One region of the Staphylococcus sp. TCBT05 genome, then DNA from elsewhere that is predicted to be linked to it. Evidence: riboswitches for the same ligand, from Rfam matches in the RefSeq annotation. Region 1 holds a riboswitch; each other region holds the start of a gene.

What was found. A riboswitch is a leader RNA that binds a small molecule or an ion and turns the genes downstream of it on or off. The one in region 1 is predicted to bind thiamine pyrophosphate.
Region 2: linked by a shared signal. The riboswitch ahead of thiC (phosphomethylpyrimidine synthase ThiC) and the one ahead of ACY191_RS10180 (3-oxoacyl-ACP reductase) in region 1 are both predicted to bind thiamine pyrophosphate.
Region 3: linked by a shared signal. The riboswitch ahead of ACY191_RS10920 (ECF transporter S component) and the one ahead of ACY191_RS10180 (3-oxoacyl-ACP reductase) in region 1 are both predicted to bind thiamine pyrophosphate.

What each region holds. Positions count from the first base shown of each region.
Region 1 is NZ_JBUQDQ010000038.1:647,253-654,082, reverse strand. It holds gene ftsY (signal recognition particle-docking protein FtsY) at 1-529, shown strand, start outside; gene ACY191_RS10195 (putative DNA-binding protein) at 516-851, shown strand; gene ffh (signal recognition particle protein) at 890-2,257, shown strand; gene ACY191_RS10185 (LLM class flavin-dependent oxidoreductase) at 2,631-3,932, opposite strand; gene ACY191_RS10180 (3-oxoacyl-ACP reductase) at 3,955-4,707, opposite strand; TPP riboswitch at 4,817-4,918, opposite strand; gene rpsP (30S ribosomal protein S16) at 5,138-5,404, shown strand; gene rimM (ribosome maturation factor RimM) at 5,797-6,303, shown strand; gene trmD (tRNA (guanosine(37)-N1)-methyltransferase TrmD) at 6,303-6,830, shown strand, end outside.
Region 2 is NZ_JBUQDQ010000005.1:865,004-871,833, forward strand. It holds gene ACY191_RS03840 (hypothetical protein) at 1-31, opposite strand, end outside; gene ACY191_RS03845 (haloacid dehalogenase type II) at 297-974, shown strand; gene ACY191_RS03850 (phosphatase PAP2 family protein) at 1,343-2,245, shown strand; TPP riboswitch at 2,394-2,494, shown strand; gene thiC (phosphomethylpyrimidine synthase ThiC) at 2,601-4,337, shown strand; gene ACY191_RS03860 (GNAT family N-acetyltransferase) at 4,674-5,183, opposite strand; gene srtA (class A sortase SrtA) at 5,476-6,051, shown strand; gene ACY191_RS03870 (N-acetylmannosamine-6-phosphate 2-epimerase) at 6,367-6,830, opposite strand, start outside.
Region 3 is NZ_JBUQDQ010000038.1:804,718-811,547, forward strand. It holds gene ACY191_RS10900 (hypothetical protein) at 1-541, opposite strand, end outside; gene ACY191_RS10905 (class I SAM-dependent rRNA methyltransferase) at 599-1,768, opposite strand; gene auxA (lipoteichoic acid stability factor AuxA) at 1,978-3,279, opposite strand; gene graF (glycopeptide resistance-associated protein GraF) at 3,543-3,677, shown strand; TPP riboswitch at 3,898-3,999, shown strand; gene ACY191_RS10920 (ECF transporter S component) at 4,089-4,664, shown strand; gene ACY191_RS10925 (ABC transporter ATP-binding protein) at 4,677-6,092, shown strand; gene ACY191_RS10930 (energy-coupling factor transporter transmembrane component T family protein) at 6,085-6,830, shown strand, end outside.

The sequences.
Region 1 (6,830 bases):
AAGTGAAGGTTCAGATCCTGCTGCAGTGATGTATGATGCAATTAATGCAGCCAAAAGTAAGGGTGTCGATATCTTAATCTGTGATACAGCTGGACGTTTACAAAATAAATCCAACCTAATGAATGAGCTTGAAAAAGTTAAACGTGTCATTGGTCGTGCAGTACCTGATGCTCCTCATGAAGTCTTGTTGTGCTTAGATGCAACGACAGGTCAAAACGCACTTTCACAAGCTAAATCATTCAAAGAAGTTACAAACGTGACAGGTATTGTGCTAACGAAACTTGACGGAACTGCTAAAGGTGGTATTGTATTAGCGATTAGAAATGAGCTCCACATACCTGTTAAATATGTTGGATTAGGTGAAAAATTAGATGATTTACAACCATTTAACCCAGAAAGTTATGTTTACGGTTTATTTGCAGATATGATTGAACAAAATGTAGAAGTGTCTGAAGATGGGGATAGTGAGTTGACGTCTGATCAACTTAACACTGGTTCAGTAGAAGGTCGATCAGATGAGCCAAAATAATGATTTAATTAAAACGATTAGAATGAATTACTTGTTTGATTTTTATCAAGCACTATTAACAAAGAAACAACGCAATTATCTCGAATTATTTTATTTGCAAGATTATTCGTTGAGTGAAATTGCTGATACGTTTGATGTGAGTCGACAAGCAGTGTATGATAATATTAGAAGAACTGGCGACCTAGTTGAAGATTATGAGACAAAGTTAGGTTTATATAAAAATTTTGAATTAAGACAAGAAATATACGAACAGATGAAATTAAATGTAAATGATTCTGAGAAGATTAAACAATATATACAAGCTTTGGAAGATTTAGAATAAGCATAAATTAATATAAAGCAAAAAGGAGGGTATTTGATATGGCATTTGAAGGATTATCCGATCGCTTGCAAGACACAATGCAAAAGATTCGAGGCAAAGGTAAAGTAACTGAAGCCGATATTAAGGTTATGATGCGAGAAGTGCGATTGGCGTTATTAGAAGCCGATGTTAACTTTAAAGTTGTTAAGGAATTTATCAAAACTGTATCAGATAGAGCTTTAGGATCAGATGTAATGAAGTCATTAACACCTGGTCAACAAGTAATCAAAATCGTACAAGAGGAACTGACTCAATTGATGGGTGGGGAAAACTCAACGATAACAATGGCAAATAAACCACCAACAGTAGTTATGATGGTAGGTTTACAAGGTGCAGGGAAAACAACTACAGCTGGTAAGTTAGCGTTATTAATGCGAAAGAAATATAATAAAAAACCATTGCTCGTAGCAGCTGATATCTATAGACCTGCAGCAATTGACCAATTGCAAACCGTTGGTAAGCAAATTGATATTCCTGTTTATAGTGAAGGAGATCAAGTTAAACCACAACAAATTGTCGAAAATGCAATTCAACATGCTAAAGCAGAGCATTTGGATTTTGTAATTATTGATACAGCTGGACGTTTACACGTTGATGAAGCGTTAATGCAAGAATTAACAGATGTTAAAGAAATTACGAAACCGAATGAAATTATGTTAGTTGTGGATGCCATGACAGGTCAAGACGCAGTAAATGTAGCGCAATCATTTGATGAGCAACTTGAATTAACAGGCGTAACACTGACTAAATTAGATGGTGATACACGTGGTGGGGCAGCACTCTCAATTCGTTCTGTAACTCAAAAACCTATTAAATTTGTGGGTATGAGTGAAAAATTAGATGGATTGGAACCATTCCATCCGGAAAGAATGGCTTCAAGAATACTTGGTATGGGTGATGTGCTAAGTTTAATTGAAAAGGCTCAACAAGATGTCGATGCTGATAAAGCTAAGGATCTTGAGAAGAAAATGCGCACTTCATCATTTACGCTTGAGGATTTCTTGGAACAATTAGACCAAGTCAAAAACCTGGGTCCGCTTGATGATATTATGAAAATGATTCCTGGAATGAACAAGATGAAAGGTATCAATAACTTAAATATGGATGAGAAACAGATCGACCATATTAAAGCGATTATTCAATCTATGACACCGGCTGAACGTAATGATCCAGATAGTTTAAATGTATCACGTAAGAAACGTATTGCTAAAGGTTCAGGACGTTCAGTACAAGAAGTGAACAGATTGATGAAACAATTTAATGATATGAAGAAAATGATGAAACAATTTTCTGGTGGCGGAAAAGGTAAAAAAGGTAAACGTAAGCAAATGGAGAATATGTTAAATGGTATGAACTTACCATTCTAATTCAATTTGCTTAGTAGTTTAGTCCTAGAAGATATTTAACCGTTTAACAATCAATAAAGTGCGATAAACAATGTTAGTGCTTGATGATAGTTGAATCCACTAACCTAATTCTGCAATATTACTATTAATTTGAAAAAGAGAAATCCCTTCAAGGTAATCAATGATTTGATAACTTTGAAGGGGTTTTTTATTTATGTTTTGTATTCATATTGCTGATTTATCTATGGAATTATTACTATTAATGTGAGTAATAAACCAATGGTTATCAAGAACAATAGTACACTTGTTATTGTAATGCTACTACATGTAATCATAGTTAATTATACTAATTGAATGCATTGTATTTCAATGTGTTAAAGTTACAGAAATATTTTTACAAAAGTCCAAGATTTTCTCTAAATGTAGTCCCTTCATATTCAATGCGATAAAGTCCTCGTTTTTGTAATTCAGGTACGATATAATCAACGAAATCTTCTAAACTATTAGGGAACACCGGTGGCATTAAGTTAAAACCGTCTGCAACACCAGCATTAAACCATCTTTCCATTTCGTCAACGATTTGAGTAGGTGTACCTATCAACGTTAAATGTCCGCCACCAGCGCTAAGGTAACCCAATAATTCACGCAGTGTAGGATTTTTATCATTGATAATTTCTAGTACAGTTTGGTAACGACCTTTGGGTCCTGTAAAGTTCTCTACAGGTGGTAATGGTGGAATAGGTTCGTCTAAATCCCAACTATGACAATCTTGGCGAATAAAGAACTTTAATTGATTTAATGCTGTATCAATGGCTAAGGACTCGTCCAATTGACGTTTTTTGGCGTAAGCTTCAGCATAAGTTTCTCCGACATAGGTAACTAAACCTGGATACACCTTTAAGCTGTTCGTTGGTTTTCCAACCGATGTTAATTTGTTATTTAATTTTTGGCGAAATGCTGTAGCTTGCTTTAGGTTCCAAGCGACTGCATAGACAGCATCTGCATACTTAGTTGCTAGCGTGATACCTTGATCTGAGGCACCAGCTTGCATTGCAATGGGTTTGCCTTGAGGACTTCCAGGTGTTGTTAGTGGTCCTTGGACATCGAAATAATGACCTTTAAAATGAATTGGCTGAATTGCATCAGCGTTGATTAAAGTATTTTCTGCTTTATTATGTAAGAAATCTGCCGTTGTCCACGAATCTAACAACAGATTCATGACTTGAGCGAATTCGTCTGCTTTTTCATAGCGCGTATCATGATCTGGTAGACGCTCCATACTGTGGTTTGCTGCTTCTAAATCAGTCATAGATGTTACTAAGTTCCAACCTGCACGTCCGTTACTCATATGATCAATACTTAAGAGTTGTCTAGCTGCTGTATATGGATTAGCAAAGGTACTGGAAATCGTTGCAACTAAGCCAACGTGTTGCGTAACTTGGGCTATTGCAGCTAAATTGACCAAAGGGTCAAACCAAAATGCGGGCATATCACTTGGTGATTGTGCTGGAAAAGATTGATTATCTGCAAAAAATATCGCATCAAATAATCCACGTTCTGTAATTTGAGCTAATGATTGATAATACGAGATATCTCCTATACGTTCAACACTTGAATTGCTCATACGCCAAGCCGCTTGATGATGACCGCATCCATAAATTAGTACACCGATGTTAAGTTGACGAGTTTGTGTCATAAGATGATTCATCCTCCATTTCTTAATTCATTGTTAATCCACCATCAACTGTAAAGTTCTGACCGGTTATCCCTTTAGCTTGATCAGAAATGAGGTAGCTTACCATATTTGCTACATCTTGAGGTGATGTGACTTGTCTTAATGGCGTGGTTTGAGCAATAAGATCAAATACTTCTTGTGTCGTCACTGCACTTGCGTCAGTCGTCTTTAGTAAACCGCCAGATACAACATTTGCATTAATACCATATTGACCTAATTCAGCGGCGATATTTCGTGTGAATCCTATTAAACCTGCTTTTGCAGTGGTATATTCATGGTAGGGTACGACTGGATTTTGATAAAGGTTTGTACCAATCGAAACAATTGTTCCTGTTTCTCTTGTGATAAATTGTTTAATGACTGCTTGAGTCACATTGAATGCTCCTTTTAACGTGCCGTCGAGTTGTTGTTGATAGTCATCCCAACTTAAATCTATAAATGCTTTTTGTGCTGTGGGGTCAAATTTAAATCCTACAAGCGCATTATTTACCACCGCATCTATTTGCCCAAAATGTTCTGTTGCATGTGCAATCATTTCATCAACTTGGTTTCTATCAGTAATATCTGCTGGTAAAGCGATAGCCTGTGATTCACCAATTTCACGTACGAGTTGTTTAGCTAAGTCTTTACTTTTAAAATAATTTATAATTACATTATGACCTTGTGTAGCTAATGTTCTTGCTATCGTTGCACCTAACCCTCTGCTACTACCTGTGATTAAAATTGTTTTAGTCATATATTCACCTCATCATTGATTTATTAAATAAAAAAATACACAACCCTCTCTAGGAAAGTTGTGTATCAAAAAGTATATGAATACGTCAAAAAAGACTATCAGTTTCATTATCATATTGGTAACACTTTCCTACGCTAGTCTTAGCTAGATCAGGTTCGAAGGGTTTGAGTTTTGCTCATCTCAGTTTTAAAAAACACCCCTAGTGCATGCGTTATTTAATTTAACTTCAATGTATAGCTTTTAATAAAGCATGTCAAGTTGTGCAAAAGTTTAAATTTAAATACAAATCAGGTGATTGACTAAAAGTCACAGTTTAAAAATATAGATTCAATATTGGTAAAGAAAAAACTCTTTACAAAGTACTACAGAACTGTTAATATTATTTCTTGTAGAAAATAAAAATATTAAGAACATAAAGGAGAGAATATAAATGGCAGTTAAATTACGTTTAACACGTTTAGGTTCAAAAAGAAATCCATTCTATCGTATTGTAGCAGCTGATGCTCGTGCGCCACGTGACGGTCGTAACATCGAACAAATCGGTACTTACAACCCTAACAATGTAAATGCACCAGAAGTTAAAATCGACGAAGAATTAGCATTAAAATGGTTATCACAAGGTGCAAAACCAACTGATACTGTACGTAACATCTTATCAAGAGAAGGTATCTTGAAAAAATTCGACGAACAAAAATAATAATAAATCGAACGTATTGATTTATTTTAAATATGTTAGAACTAGAAGGTTATAACATAGTCTAGAAGATGATTTTTACTTTTATCTAAAGTAGAAATCATCTTTTTTTATTGGTCAATATTGAATTTGAAGGCTAAACGGTAAATAGGGTGATTTAAGCCGTAATATTAAGCTTAGAAATAAAATACTTATTGCCTGAAATTAGCGGCTTGCTAATAAGAAATACTGTATTAGTTGTTCGAGTTACTTGAATAATTTTTATTTATTTTAGTAAACACTACTTCTATACGATAACGTATTACAGCTATCTCAATCCATGTTATAATGGATTACGAATTTTATTTAGTTTCATTACCTATGAAGATAGTTGTAATGATGACGGAGGAAAAATAATGAAAGTTGAAATTGGTAAATTTGTAAACACACATGGTGTTAAAGGTGAAATTAAGATTAAATCACATTCTGATTTTACAGATACTCGATTCCAACCGGGAGAATCTGTAATAATTCAAGCTGAGGGTAAAGAAGCAGAAACGTTTAAGATTAGTAGCCACAGAATGCATAAAGGCTTGCATATGCTTAAGTTTGAAGGAATTAATAATATTAATGATATAGAATATTTAAAGGGTGCAACATTATTACAAGAACGTGATCATGATGAGATAGAATTAGCCGAACATGAATATTTCTATTCAGATATAATAGGTTGTACTGTATTTGATGATGAAGGAACTGCAATTGGACGTGTGACAGAAATATTTGAAACTGGTGCTAACGATGTTTGGGTTGTTAAAGGTAATAAAGAATATCTTATTCCGTATATTGCTGATGTGGTTAAAGATGTCGATGTGGAAGGTAGAAGTATCACAATAACACCAATGGAAGGATTGTTAGATTAATGAAAATAGATTTTTTAACACTTTTTCCAGAAATGTTTGAGGGCGTTTTGAGTCATTCGATTTTAAAACGTGCTCAAGAGAAATCAGTGTTACAGGTAAATACTGTAAACTTTAGAAATTTTGCTGAAAATAAACATGGTCAAGTTGATGACTATCCATTTGGTGGTGGTCAAGGCATGGTATTGAAACCTGAACCTGTATTCAATGCAATGGAAAGTATTGATAAGACCCCAGACACACGTGTGATTTTAATGTGTCCTCAAGGTCGTCCGTTTAACCAAGATATCGCGCAAGAATTAAGCGAAGCGGAGCATCTTGTATTTATTTGTGGTCACTATGAAGGGTATGATGAACGTATACGGCAACATTTAGTGACGGATGAAATTTCTATGGGTGACTATGTGCTTACTGGTGGTGAATTGCCAGCAATGGTCATGACTGATGCTATTGTACGATTGATACCAGGCGTGTTAGGAAATCAACAATCACATGAGGATGATTCATTTCAAGATGGCTTATTAGAGTTT
Region 2 (6,830 bases), on a different contig from region 1:
TAAACAAATCGACGAAAAATATTTTTCTCATAACAACCAGCCTCCTCTCTTACTTTTATATTGCCAACTAATCAATGATTTAAAGCTTGGTTTAATATAATTTACATAAAATTTACAATCAATAATTAGGTGGTATACAGAGTGGTTGTCGAACAAATATAATATTTATTGATAATAAATTAACTAAAATTACAAGATTCGTAAACAAATTTAATTCTAAATTGTTTTGAATGTGTGTTTATTGTGTAAAATAATAAGTAAGTTTCATTTTTATGGAGTTGCAGAGGAGGGAAAGTATGTATAAGGCTATTATTTTTGATGTGTATGGTACTTTGTTTGATATGGATTCATTAAAAAATGAAATGATTGAGTTTGATGAAGATACTGCAACAAAGATTACTAAGTTATGGCAAAAGACTCAATTAAGACATATGTTTATGAGGCAGGTTATGCAAAGATATATCCCTTTTGATGAATTGACGAAAGACTCACTACGACATACTTTAAATGTTTATGATATTCAATATAATAGAGAAGATATTAATAGATTGTTTGAAGCGTTTTTTAATTTAAATTATTACAAGGAGATACCTAAATCATTAGCCAATTTAAGAGATAAAAATATTGATGTAGGTATACTATCAAATGGTAATGATAATATGTTAATGCCACTCATAGATAATTCAGAACTAGGTGGTTATATCGACACACTTATTAGTGTTAATGAAATTAAACAATATAAACCGAGTGCTGCAAGTTATGCACTTGTATTAGAGTATTATCATATGAATAGAGAAGATATATTATTTGTCTCTTCAAACTCATGGGATATTACTGGTGCTAGTAACTTTGGATTTGATACAGCTTGGGTAAATCGAACAAATAAAAAGTTTGATGTAAACGGTCCAACACCAACGATAACGGTAAGTAATGTAAGCGAAATGGTGAAATGGCTAGAGTTAAATCATAAATAAAAAAGCAGTAAAATTCATGTTTAAGTCGACATGAATTTACTGCTTTTTTTATATTTAGCGAAGCTAAATATGCTTATAAAAATAAGGAGAACTTTAAAATTAAAAAAACTATATTCGCTACACAAATAATATATCATGAATAAATGATATTGTGACCTAACAGTTATGTCACATTTAGAATTTCATTATGGAATTTAGGCTTCCAATAATATAAAAAGATTGCAGTTATCTCTACAAAGATCATGAAAATTTTAGTTAATTCAAACATACATAAGCATAAAATGGGTATGGTTAAGCAGTAATAAAATTCATGAATAATAAAATAGTTATTAAAATTATTATTAAAAGATATTAATTAGGAGGGCATCATGGTTATTTCAAAAAGGTTCACAGCAATTGCATTACCTGTATTTTGCATTATTTTAGTACTCGCTTTATTTATTGATTTGCCAGTATCTAAACATTTTATGAATCAAAATTCAATCTTTGGGACAGTATTTCAAGATTTAGGTCTTTTTCCGCCAACTGTTATTTTGATTCTTTCAATGATTATTTTGAATTTTTATGTGTTTTCAAAGTTTGAAAGTAAATTGATTAAATATATCATTTTATTTTTATCTTTTATTTATACTTTGATAAAAACTAATACTTTGGTATCTGAAACATTTAAATATATCTTTGCAACAATGGACAATATTGAACGACATAAGCCATTAGGTGTGGCTAGTAATGAAGGTGATACCAGTAATGCATTACCAATGGGGCTAAGTTTCTTAATCACATTCATTTTACTTATGTTAATTACATTATTTGTTACAAAATTTTGGTTACAACAAGTTACTCAAACAGAGATAGAAAGATTAGTTCGCGTTGCATTTGTTAGCTTTTTTGTATTATTAGTAGGATTAGAAACGATTGATAGTTTGAAGGAATTATGGGGGCGAGCAAGACCTTATGAAATTGGTCATGACGGCGCACATTTTACAAATTGGCTTACAATCAATGGTAATACTGGTCACAGTTCATTTCCATCTGGTCATACAACTGATGCGGCTTATTTAATGTTTTGGGCATTTTACTTTAAAACACGTGTTGCCCAAAAGCGTATGTTTATTATTGCATTTATGTTTACTATTATCATGTGTGTGAGTCGTTTGCGTATTGGTGCACATTTCTTAGGCGATGTAACCATGGCCTTTACATTAATTACTTTATTGATGATAGCAGCAGATTATATGATTTATAAATGGAATGCAAAACACTTACATTAAAATAGAACAGAACATTAATATAAGTACCTAGGATTCTATTTGTTAAACAGAATCCTAGGTTTTTATTGTACTAGATTATGTTTATATTAATTTTCAAATTTATTTGTAATTATTTTTTATTAGTGTTAAGTTTAATTTAGAATTTAATAAGAATTGCTAGGGGTGCTTGTTAGCTGAAAGAGACATTAGTCTCAACCCTTTGAACCTGATCTGGTTAGTACCAGCGTAGGGAAGCAGAAAAGTACAGTATAAATGGAAAGTCTATAGAGTAGACTTTTATTTACTGTCGCTTCACTAAATATGTGATTTTCGACCAGGTCTCCTAGCAATAATAAAATGCTAAGGAGTTTTTTTTATGAAACAAGAAAAAATAGAATTAAAAAAGCAATTTCCATCAAGTCAAAGGATTTGGGTGAGTGGAGAAGATCCAGATATTCAAGTTCCATTTAGAGAGATACAACTTTCACCAACAGTAACAGAAGAAGGAACAACGGTTAACAAACCGGTGTTAGTCTATGACACTGCAGGACCATATCATGATACTAGTTATACAGTTGACGTGCAAAAAGGTATACCCAAATTAAGAACACCATGGATAGAAGATAGAAATGATACATTGGAATATGAAGGTAGGAAAATTGTCTCACTGGATAACGGATTTAAATCTAATAATCATAAAAAATTTGTCGAGACACCATTTAAATATCAACCGAAAAAGGCAAAAACAGGACAAAATGTTACACAAATGCATTATGCGAAACAAGGTATTATCACGAAAGAAATGAAATTTGTAGCTAAACGAGAAGATGTCTCACCTGAATATGTGCGTTCAGAAATTGCACGAGGACGTGCGATTATTCCTAATAATGTCAATCACCCTGAATCAGAACCAATGATTATAGGTAAAAACTTTCAAGTGAAAATAAATGCTAATATTGGTAATTCGGCAGTCAGTTCTTCTATAGAAGCTGAAATAGAAAAGTTGGTTTGGGGCATTCATTGGGGGGCAGATACGATTATGGATTTATCTACTGGTAAAAATATCCATGCTACGAGAGAATATCTATTGAGAAATTCACCTGTTCCTGTTGGCACTGTGCCTATCTATCAAGCATTAGAAAAGGTAGATGGTTCTGCTAAGGACTTAACTTGGGAAATTTATCGCGATACTTTAATTGAACAAGCAGAACAAGGCGTTGACTACTTCACGATACACGCAGGCGTATTATTACGTTATGTCCCGACAACAGTGGATAGATTAACTGGTATTGTTTCAAGAGGTGGATCTATCATGGCACAATGGTGTTTAGCGCATCATGAAGAAAGCTTTTTATATACACATTTTGAAGAAATTTGTGAAATAATGAGCCGTTATGATATTGCAATTTCTCTTGGAGATGGATTAAGACCCGGGTCAATATATGATGCAAATGATGAGAGCCAAATTCTGGAATTAAAGACATTAGGGGAATTAACTGCAATAGCTTGGGAATATGACGTACAAGTGATGATTGAAGGGCCAGGACATGTTCCGATGCATAAAATAAAGGAAAATCAAGACTTAGCTGATTTCCATTGTCAAGAAGCGCCTTTTTACACATTAGGTCCATTAACAACAGATATTGCACCAGCCTATGACCATATTACGTCTGCAATCGGGGCAGCCCAAATTGCTAGTTATGGTACAGCAATGCTTTGTTATGTTACTCCAAAAGAGCATCTGGGATTACCTAATAAAGACGATGTGAGAGAAGGTGTTGTCACGTATAAGATTGCAGCACATGCAGCTGACTTGGCAAAAGGTGTCAAAGGAGCACAACAAAGAGATGATGAAATTAGTAGAGCACGATTTGAATTTAGATGGTACGATCAATTTAATCTGTCGCTAGATCCTGATAAGGCACGTTCATATCATGATGAAACACTACCTGCTGAAGCAGCAAAGGTTGCCCATTTCTGCAGTATGTGTGGGCCTAAATTCTGTTCGATGCGTATCTCTCACGATTTAAGAAAGCACAATGATTTAAAAGAAGAAGGATTGAAACAAAAGTCTGAAGAATTTGTTTCAAAAGGTAGTAGGATTTACCGTTAGAGATAGAGTTTTGGGCGAAAATTCCCATTCTTAAAATAAGAGAACTATGCTATGAAGTGATGCTCCCTTTAAAGTAGTTACTGAAAAACGTAAACTTTGAAGGGAGCTTTTTATGATCCCAAAAGAAAATGAGCTTTACTCAAATATAACCACAGCGCATTATAAATTATATAATAATAGCGGTATAAAATATTGAGAAGTATTAGGTCGAGACTCCTAAGGAAGCAGTGTCAGTTGAAGGCCGAGGCTGAGACGGCATCTTAGGAAAGTGAGATAATAATATAAATATTGTAAAGTAAATCTTCTAGCTAAAAGTCTGAATGTATATAGCACAAATTAATGTTTCGTACTTTGAGAAGGATTTAAATCTAATTGATAGAATGCTAAATCTAACCATTTATCAAATTTATAACCTACATTTTGAATGGTTCCAGAATGTTTGAATTTAAATTTTTTATGCAAGTAAATACTATAATCATTCGTAGCGTCAATGCCTGCAACAAGTGTTCTATAGCCATTATTACGAGCAGTTTGGATGATTTCAGCCAGCAATTGTGATGCAATCCCTTTTCCTCTATGATGTTTATTTACATAAATAGAGTGTTCAATAGAATATTGATAAGCGGGCCAATCTCTAAATGTACCATAAGTAGCGAAGGCTATCGCTTCACCTCTTTCATCGTATACAAGAACAGGCTCTTGTTTATTAAGTTTATTTTCAAACCAAGTTTCACGTGATGCCAAAGTTTGAGGTTTATAAGTATAAACAGCGGTAGTATTCAAGATCGCATCGTTGTATATTTCTAGTATATTCGGTAAATCTGATTGCTTAGCATGACGTATCATAGCGCATCCCACCTTATATTAAAGTAAATTAGAAATCACTATCACAGTTATAAAAGTATGGCATTCATAATTAATATGAAACACTTAGTTAAACCAAGATATTTACGATGAGTGATTTAATACTATTTAACACTTAATTATTAAGTTCTGCAATGTATTGTTGTAAAAATTCTCCTCATTTATTTAAATATTTGGAATGCGAAATAACATATGGACTAGTCCAATTCTAAATGTATTGTGCTATACTTATATTCTGAAATATAAGTGCTAACATTAAAGGAGTATAAAAGAAATGAATAAGCTACTAAGGATAGTTGGTGTCATTTTTATTTTAATTGCAATTTACTTTTTAGCTAAGCCTCATATTGATAATTATTTAACAAAGAAAGCCGATGAAGATAAAATAACGGAATACGATAAAAAACAACAATTTTCTGGTGAGATTCCCAAAGATAAATCTAAAATGGTAGGCTATATTGAAGTGCCTGATGCTAAAATTAAAGCGCCAGTATTTCCAGGGCCCGCTACCCCGAAACAATTAGATCGAGGCATTAGTTTAGTTGAAGCAGACGAATCATTAAATGATCAAAATATAGCTATAGCTGGTCATACTTTCGAAGGCTCGGATACGTATCAATTTTCAAATTTACCTAAAGCACATAAAGGCAGTGTCGTTAACTTTAAAGTTGGGAAGGATAAGCGAAAGTACAAAATCTCAAAAATTTATGATGTGAAACCTAGTGATGTAAAAGTGCTAGATGAACAACAATCAAAGCAACACCAACTTACATTAATTACTTGTGATGATTATAATAAAAAGACAGGACAATGGGAAAAACGCAAAATATTTATTGCTAAAGCAGTATAAAGCATAACGAGTCTGGAATACAAATTCCAAAAAATAGCACTCAGATGATTGAATTCAATTTATCTGAGTGCCTTTTTATTTATTATTTCGTATTATTGGCTCGCTTTCCTAGGGGCCAGCTTCAGCCTGTAGTCTTCAGCTTGTCCTGTTCCCACAGGAGTCTCGCCAAAACACACCAAATTTATATGTGATTATATATTAATACACCTTAAAAATAAGGCGCTTTCGTATAATTTAATATGCATTCTGTACTAAATTAACAAGGTGCCTTATGTATCAGGCATATGGCATGTCTCAGACGCGTCTGTTATATATTTATTCATTTTTTAAAACATTAACAAAACGTTGCGTAATTTCTTTAGGCCGCGTGATTGCACTACCTACAACAGTACAATGTACCCCGAGTCTATCAACAATTTGTAACATTTCTGGTGTGATAACATTACCCTCTGCAATGACTTTTGCATGTACATTGGATAATACATCCTTTAAAAATTGGAAGTTGTCTTCATATAGCACATGTCCGTGTGTATATTCAGTGTAACCATGTAATGTTGTACCAATATAATCGAAACCTAATGCATCGGCGTGTTGGGCTTCTTCTATCGTTGAAATATCTGCCATAATTTCGATATGAGGTGCTTTATTACGGATATATTTAACTAAATCCGCAAGAGATTCATTGGGACGTGGTTGGGCTGTAGCATCTAAAGCAATTACGTCACAACCACTGTCGAGTAATTCATCTACCTCAGTACGTGTTGCAGTGATAAAGACTT
Region 3 (6,830 bases), 160 kb from region 1:
AAAGTAATTCTTTAACTACTTTTTCACATTTTGCAATGTGTTCATCGCCTATTTTTTTCATAAAATAATAACTCACTGAAGCTGATATTGCTTGCCCTAAAATTGGGAACCATTTTGTTTGTTTCGCTAACACGCGTTTAGCTACATCACGAATGACTACTTTTAAGATAGCATCAGATATTTTCTTGCCAATAAATTGGCTCCCTTGTATAGCAGCTAGCGCATAGATACGTTCTCTAACACTATCTCCCATGCTATTAACTTGCTTATGGTCAAGGCCATATATTTTATTTACATCTTCTATAATATCTTTCATTAGTTTGATATCCACACCGAAGTCTAGCCCTGGAATAGGTACCACACTAACACTTGATGACAATAGCGATTTCTTTTTCACTAATGCTTGTGCGCGTTCACGTCTCTCATCTACCTCAAATAAATTAACAGGTAATTGATGTTTTTCTTTGATATCTTCTATATTTAAAACCTTATTTCCTACTTCTTTTGTAAATTTATTAGTAAATTTATTTTTCAAGCCCATCTTATACACTCCTTATAAAAAATGACCATATAAAATTTATACCCAAATTCACAAATTTTATAGTACTTTAACAAAAATTGCTTTCAAATATTTTGAAGGTTTATAATGTGCATGCGTTTTAAAATCTTTAGGTAAGCCCATTACGTCTTGTAGTTCATATGCTACACCAGCATTTTCCAAAGTTTCTTTAACTACTTTTTTAAAGGCTTTTAATGAAAAAGTACTATTGTTGGTACATAATAACATTGTGCCGTTTGGTGCTAAAATATCTAACGCTCCAAGAATCAATTTATCATAATCCTTTAATACTGAAAAAGTTTTCTTCTTATTTCTAGCGAAGCTAGGTGGATCAACAACAATTGTGTCGTAAAATAAATCATGCCTTTTCGCATAGCCATAAAAATCAAAAGTATCCATAACGTAAATATATTGTGATTTAGGATCAATGCCATTCAAACCAAAGTTCTCTTCAGTTAAAGGTCTAGAACGATTGGCTAAATCTACACTTGTCGTATTTTTGGCATTGTCTGCCGCAACAACTGAAAATGCTCCCGTATAACTAAACACATTAAGAATGTTGCGATTATCAGAATAGTGCTCTTTTAATTTTTTTCTTACTTCTTTTTGATCTAAAAATATTCCAGTCATTGGACCATCATCTAAATCTATATTATAAAAAGTAAAGTTTTCTTCGATTACAATTGGGAATTCTGGAGCTACTCCTTCTACAAAACCACCTATAATCTCAGCATCTTTGAAACGCATTTTTTCAAAAATAGAAGTATAATCAAACACTGTTTTTAATGCTTCTAATATTTGATACCTGAATTTATAAATGCCTTTAGAATACCATTGAATTAATAGATGACCATTATAGTTATCTATTGTCAATCCACCTATGCCATCACCTTCACCATTAAATAATCTAAAAGCATTTGTACCGTCTATATTATAGAAATAAGTTCTTTCTTCTTTTGCTAGTTCAAACAATCTTTCAAAAAATGGTATATTAATTTCTTCGTCTTGCTCATAACTTAATACCCAACCAAGTCCCTTATGTTGTCTTCCTACATATGCTGTAGCAATATAAATACCTTGATCGTTAACGATATAAAATAAATCCCCTTCTTTCAAATGGTCATGATCATATATATCATCCGCTTCGACTAATGGATATTGATTTAAATATTTTGTTTCTTTTCCTTTATTTAATGTGGCAGTTTTCATAATATTATGACAGCCTTTCTACTATTTAGTATGATTTTAATTTGCTTATCTATTCTATCATTTCATATACAGTGTTACATTAAAAATCTAATTATATCAGTACTTTTTAGTAATGTCAGATACCGTTACTCAACTTTACTTAAATACATAAAAAAACCTACCTTCCTAAATCATATAGGAAGATAGGTAACGTCTACTCACATCATACTTTAATCATTTGCAGGTTGTCGTAACTTAATCGTAAACGCAACAATGACTGCTATTAACATGATAAATAAAATCGGTGTAATGAATATTGATAATAACAATCCATGAACCATAATATTTACAAATTCTGTTAACAATTTAAAGAATAATATGCTTACCATAAACAATTGAAGATAATAGAATCTGCCGCGTAAGAAATTTGTAAGTGTCGTTAAAATATATACAATAATAATAATCATTAGTAAGAACAATGTTACCCATTCAATTACATATTGCGTCTGTGAAATTTCCCAGTCTCCTGACACAAATAATGAATTTCTATTATTGAATTCAATTAATGTAAAGAATAGTAATACCGCACCACATATAAGTTCTACATATGCGCGCTTTAACCATTTTGGTTTCTTCATCCAATTTGGAACATCATCCTCTTGAATATCAATTTTATTCTTCCATTTTTCGATAAACTTATCTTTCTTTTCTCTAGCCTTTTGAATATCCACACTTCTTCTTGTTTTACGTGTAAATTCTGTAGTTTTGTCTTGTAAATTTTTCCAATGTTCTTTAGTTTGATTTGATACCGAGTCTTTACTAGCTCTAGAAAGCTCTGGGGCTTCCTCACCCAATTCCTCTTTAGTTAAAGGCAGTGATCTTCTCAAGAATAAGAAGTTCCAAATTGCCATTTGACCTAACAACCACATTATTAAGAAAAATGTGTTAACACTAAGAATATCAACTGGGACAATCTCGTCACTATCAATTCTGCCATAAAGCACGATTTGCGTTAATAAATAACTAATACCATATGTGAAAATAATCCATAAATAATGGTACTTTCTATGATGCTTATTTAACTCATCCTTATACACAATGTAACCAATATGCACAGCAAAAGGAATGACAAAAATAATAGCAAAGAAACTATAAACTTGCGTCATTAAAATTAGTGTAATTAAGAAAAATAAAATTCCAATAACTAAAAAGAAGATTGAAATATCATAGTCATAACCTGTCGTTCTATACAGTGTCATACCTAATAATAGGACAACGACACCAAATAAAATAATGATTATGGCGCTTACTATTGGGAAGTTCCCTATATAGTTACTCATCACCCTAATTATTTCACTGAAAAAAGCATTAATAAAATCCCATACATTATGGATATGTAACTCTGGTTTACCTTTACCATTCAATTTATGAATTAAAGGTAAATTAACCAAAATGATGAGACCTGTGAAAAGCGAAACGATGCCTATGATATAGCTATATAGTATCTCGGCGTGTTTCTTTATAAAAGACATACCATTCACCTCAAAGTTATTATATATGAACATTTAGTTCTTGTCTTTAATAATCTAATAAATAAGTCTTTAGTATGATAGATTAGTTGTATTGTCAAAATTCCACATTACTAATGATATTAAACAATTATTTCATTAAATTCGTTAATTTTATTTTTTGTTTTAAAATTTAATGTAAAACACAGCACAATCAAGCTATGTTTATAGTTAATATTATGTGGTATACCATCTATATAATCAAACATCAATAAGGAGTGTCACATATGAGTAAAGAAGAATTAAACAAAAAAGCTGCTGAACAAGCAAAAGAAGCAGAAGAAAAATTAAAAGAACAAAAAGAGTCATCATCAGATGATGTAGAGGAAACTAAAAAGAATATTCAAGACACATTGGATTAATTTAAATAAACGTTTATAATGTCAAACATTATAAAGATTTAGGGTGATGCTTTATGCATCACCCTATTTATATGTCTATCAACCCTATTTAACACCAAAACTTCAGCTATACAAACACCAATTCATACGATTTATTAACTTGTTATTTACCCTTTTATTAAAAAAGTAACCTTGACATAATATTGAAAAAGTCATACATTATAATTAAATTTAAATATAACATTCGCACTAGGGGTGTTTTGTGACTGAGATGAGGTATACCCTCAAACCCTTTGAACCTGATCTAGATTAAACTAGCGTAGGAAAGTGTATTGCGATACTGAATAATTTATTTGAGTATCTGTATGCCAATATCTAAGCGCGCACTTTTTCTAGAAGGTTGTGCGTTTTTTTATTTGGGAGGAAAGTATTATGTCAAAAGGTTTAAAACTATCTGAAATACTTGTTACTGTATTGATTGCAGTGGTATTTGCAGTGATTTATAATCTCTGGAACTTTGTTTATAAGGCAGTTCAAATTACAGGTTTGCATCTTGAAGAATTAACGTATGGCGCTTGGTTTATGGCGGCCGTAGTTGCTTATCTCATCATTCCAAAGGCAGGTATTGCCTTACTTGCTGAATTTGCTGCAGGTGCAGGAGAAACAATTATTATGGGACGTTTCGACATTGCTACAATGATTTATGCATTAGTTCAAGGCTTAGCCTGTGAAATTATCTTTTTAATTTTTAGATATAAATCACGTAGTGCAATGGTAGCAATGTTAGCAGGATTCTTAACTGCAATTGCAACGCTACCAATTGATTTTGCATATGGTTATTTAGGAGAGATTGCAGGTTGGAACTTAGCTTTATATATAGGTTGTAGAGTAATTAGTGGAATTGTTGTAGCTGGACTCCTTTCCTATTATATCGTCAGAGCCCTCGACCAAACTGGTGTTACAAAATTATTTAGACCAGCTACGAAACATGACTACGACAATCTATAAGGAGTCACAATATTGATATCCATAAAAAATTTACGATTAAAATATCCAAATGCAGATAAAAAAATATTCAATAATTTAAACTTAAATATAAATAGTAAAGAAAAGGTACTTTTACTTGGGCCATCTGGTTCAGGTAAAAGTACTTTACTCAATGTGTTAAGTGGTATTGTACCAGAATTAGTAGACCTTCCAATGAAATATGACGACCTTCATATAGACAAAGATTGTGGGGTCATTTTCCAAGATCCAGATACACAATTTTGTATGCCTAAAGTATATGAAGAATTGGCATTTGTAATGGAAAATTTACAAGTTCCTAGAGAAGAAATGGATGAACGTATCGACAATGCTTTGGCTGCAGTTGATTTAGACGTTGATAAAAATCAATACATCAATCAATTGAGTGGTGGTATGAAACAAAAACTAGCGATAGCCGAGACTATTTTACAAGAAACAAACACACTTTTCTTAGATGAACCTACAGCAATGTTGGATGTTTATGCCACTGAAGATTTATGGCAAAAAATCAAACAAATATGGGATAACAAAACAGTGATTATTGTCGAACATAAAGTAGCGCATATATGGCAACACATTGATCGTGTCATACTCTTCAATTATGATGGTGAAATCATTGCCGATGAGACACCTGAAATCATTTTAAAGCACTATGAGTCACTATTATCCGAATATGGTGTCTGGCATCCACATGCATGGGATTACGCACCAAAGCCTTTAAATAAACACTCACAGCACTTTACAACTCAGAGCGTTGTAAATTTCCAAGATATTACGATACAACGTGGAAAAAGACGGTTATTACAAATCCCTGAATTATCAATTAAATCAGGTGAATGGATTACCATAACAGGACGTAATGGAACGGGTAAAACGACATTACTCGAATCGATGATGCAACTCCTGAAATATTCAGGTGACTTATTCATAGATAACAAAAAAATCACAAAAATTAAGCAAGCTGCGCAACACATGTACTTAGTTTATCAGAATCCTGAATCTCAATTTATTACAAACTCAGTATATGATGAAATTTATATTCAATTTAAAAATAAACAAAACACGGTTGAACAAGCCAAACAAGAAACTGAAAATATGTTAACAACATTACAACTCAATTCTGTACAAACGCAGCACCCTTTCGAACTTTCTATTGGTCAGAAAAGACGCTTAAGTGTAGCAATAGCGCTAAGTTCATCTTCAAGATTCATCTTGTTAGATGAACCTACATTTGGACTAGATAGCCATAATACATTTAATTTAATTAAACTATTCCAAAAGCGTGTTCAATCGGGCCAAACAATTATAATGGTCACACATGATAACGAGATAATCTCACGATATGCTACTCGAAAGTTTAATGTTGAAAATCAATTCTTAATAGAAGAAATAGGTGATATTAATGTTTGATCAATGGAAGAAGAAACAGTCCTTCGTAGACGATGTTAATATCATCACGAAGTTATTACTTGGTGTATTGTTATTTTTCTTCGTTATATTAATACATGAATTTGATTATATGGTTTACTTTATGTCATTAATCTTAATATTTATGCTCATATTTAACGGTATAAAATTTAAGATCACGTTACCTTTTGTATTTTTCACAGTCATCTTTAGTATCATTTCCGCCTTATTTATGATTTTCTATGGTGATGGTACACATACACTGTTTAAACTAGGTTTCATTCATATCACAACTGAAAGTTTATATAGAGGGTTGCATTTGGCAATGCGTACTTCAACTGTTGCATTTTTCGGTATTCTTATTGCTTTCACTTCACAAATTGTTATGATTTTTTACAGTCTCATGCAACATTTAAAGGTCAAACCTAAAGTTGCCTATGCATTTATGGCTGCAATTCGTATGGTTCCGCTTATGTTTAGCTCTTTAATCGAGCTAAGAAAATCAGTGAAGATGCGCTATCAAATGATAGACCGAAGCAATTACAGTGGTTTAAAACGGATGAAACATTTAATTATCCCATTATTAAGTCAAAATATTCGAAAAGCACATCAACTATCAGTTGCCATGGAGAAAAAGGGCTTTAAAGACGGAAAACGTACTTACTATTATTACGCCCCGTTTTCTTATAAAGATATTCTCTTTGTCATAATAATTATCCTAATTGCAGTTTGCGCTTATTT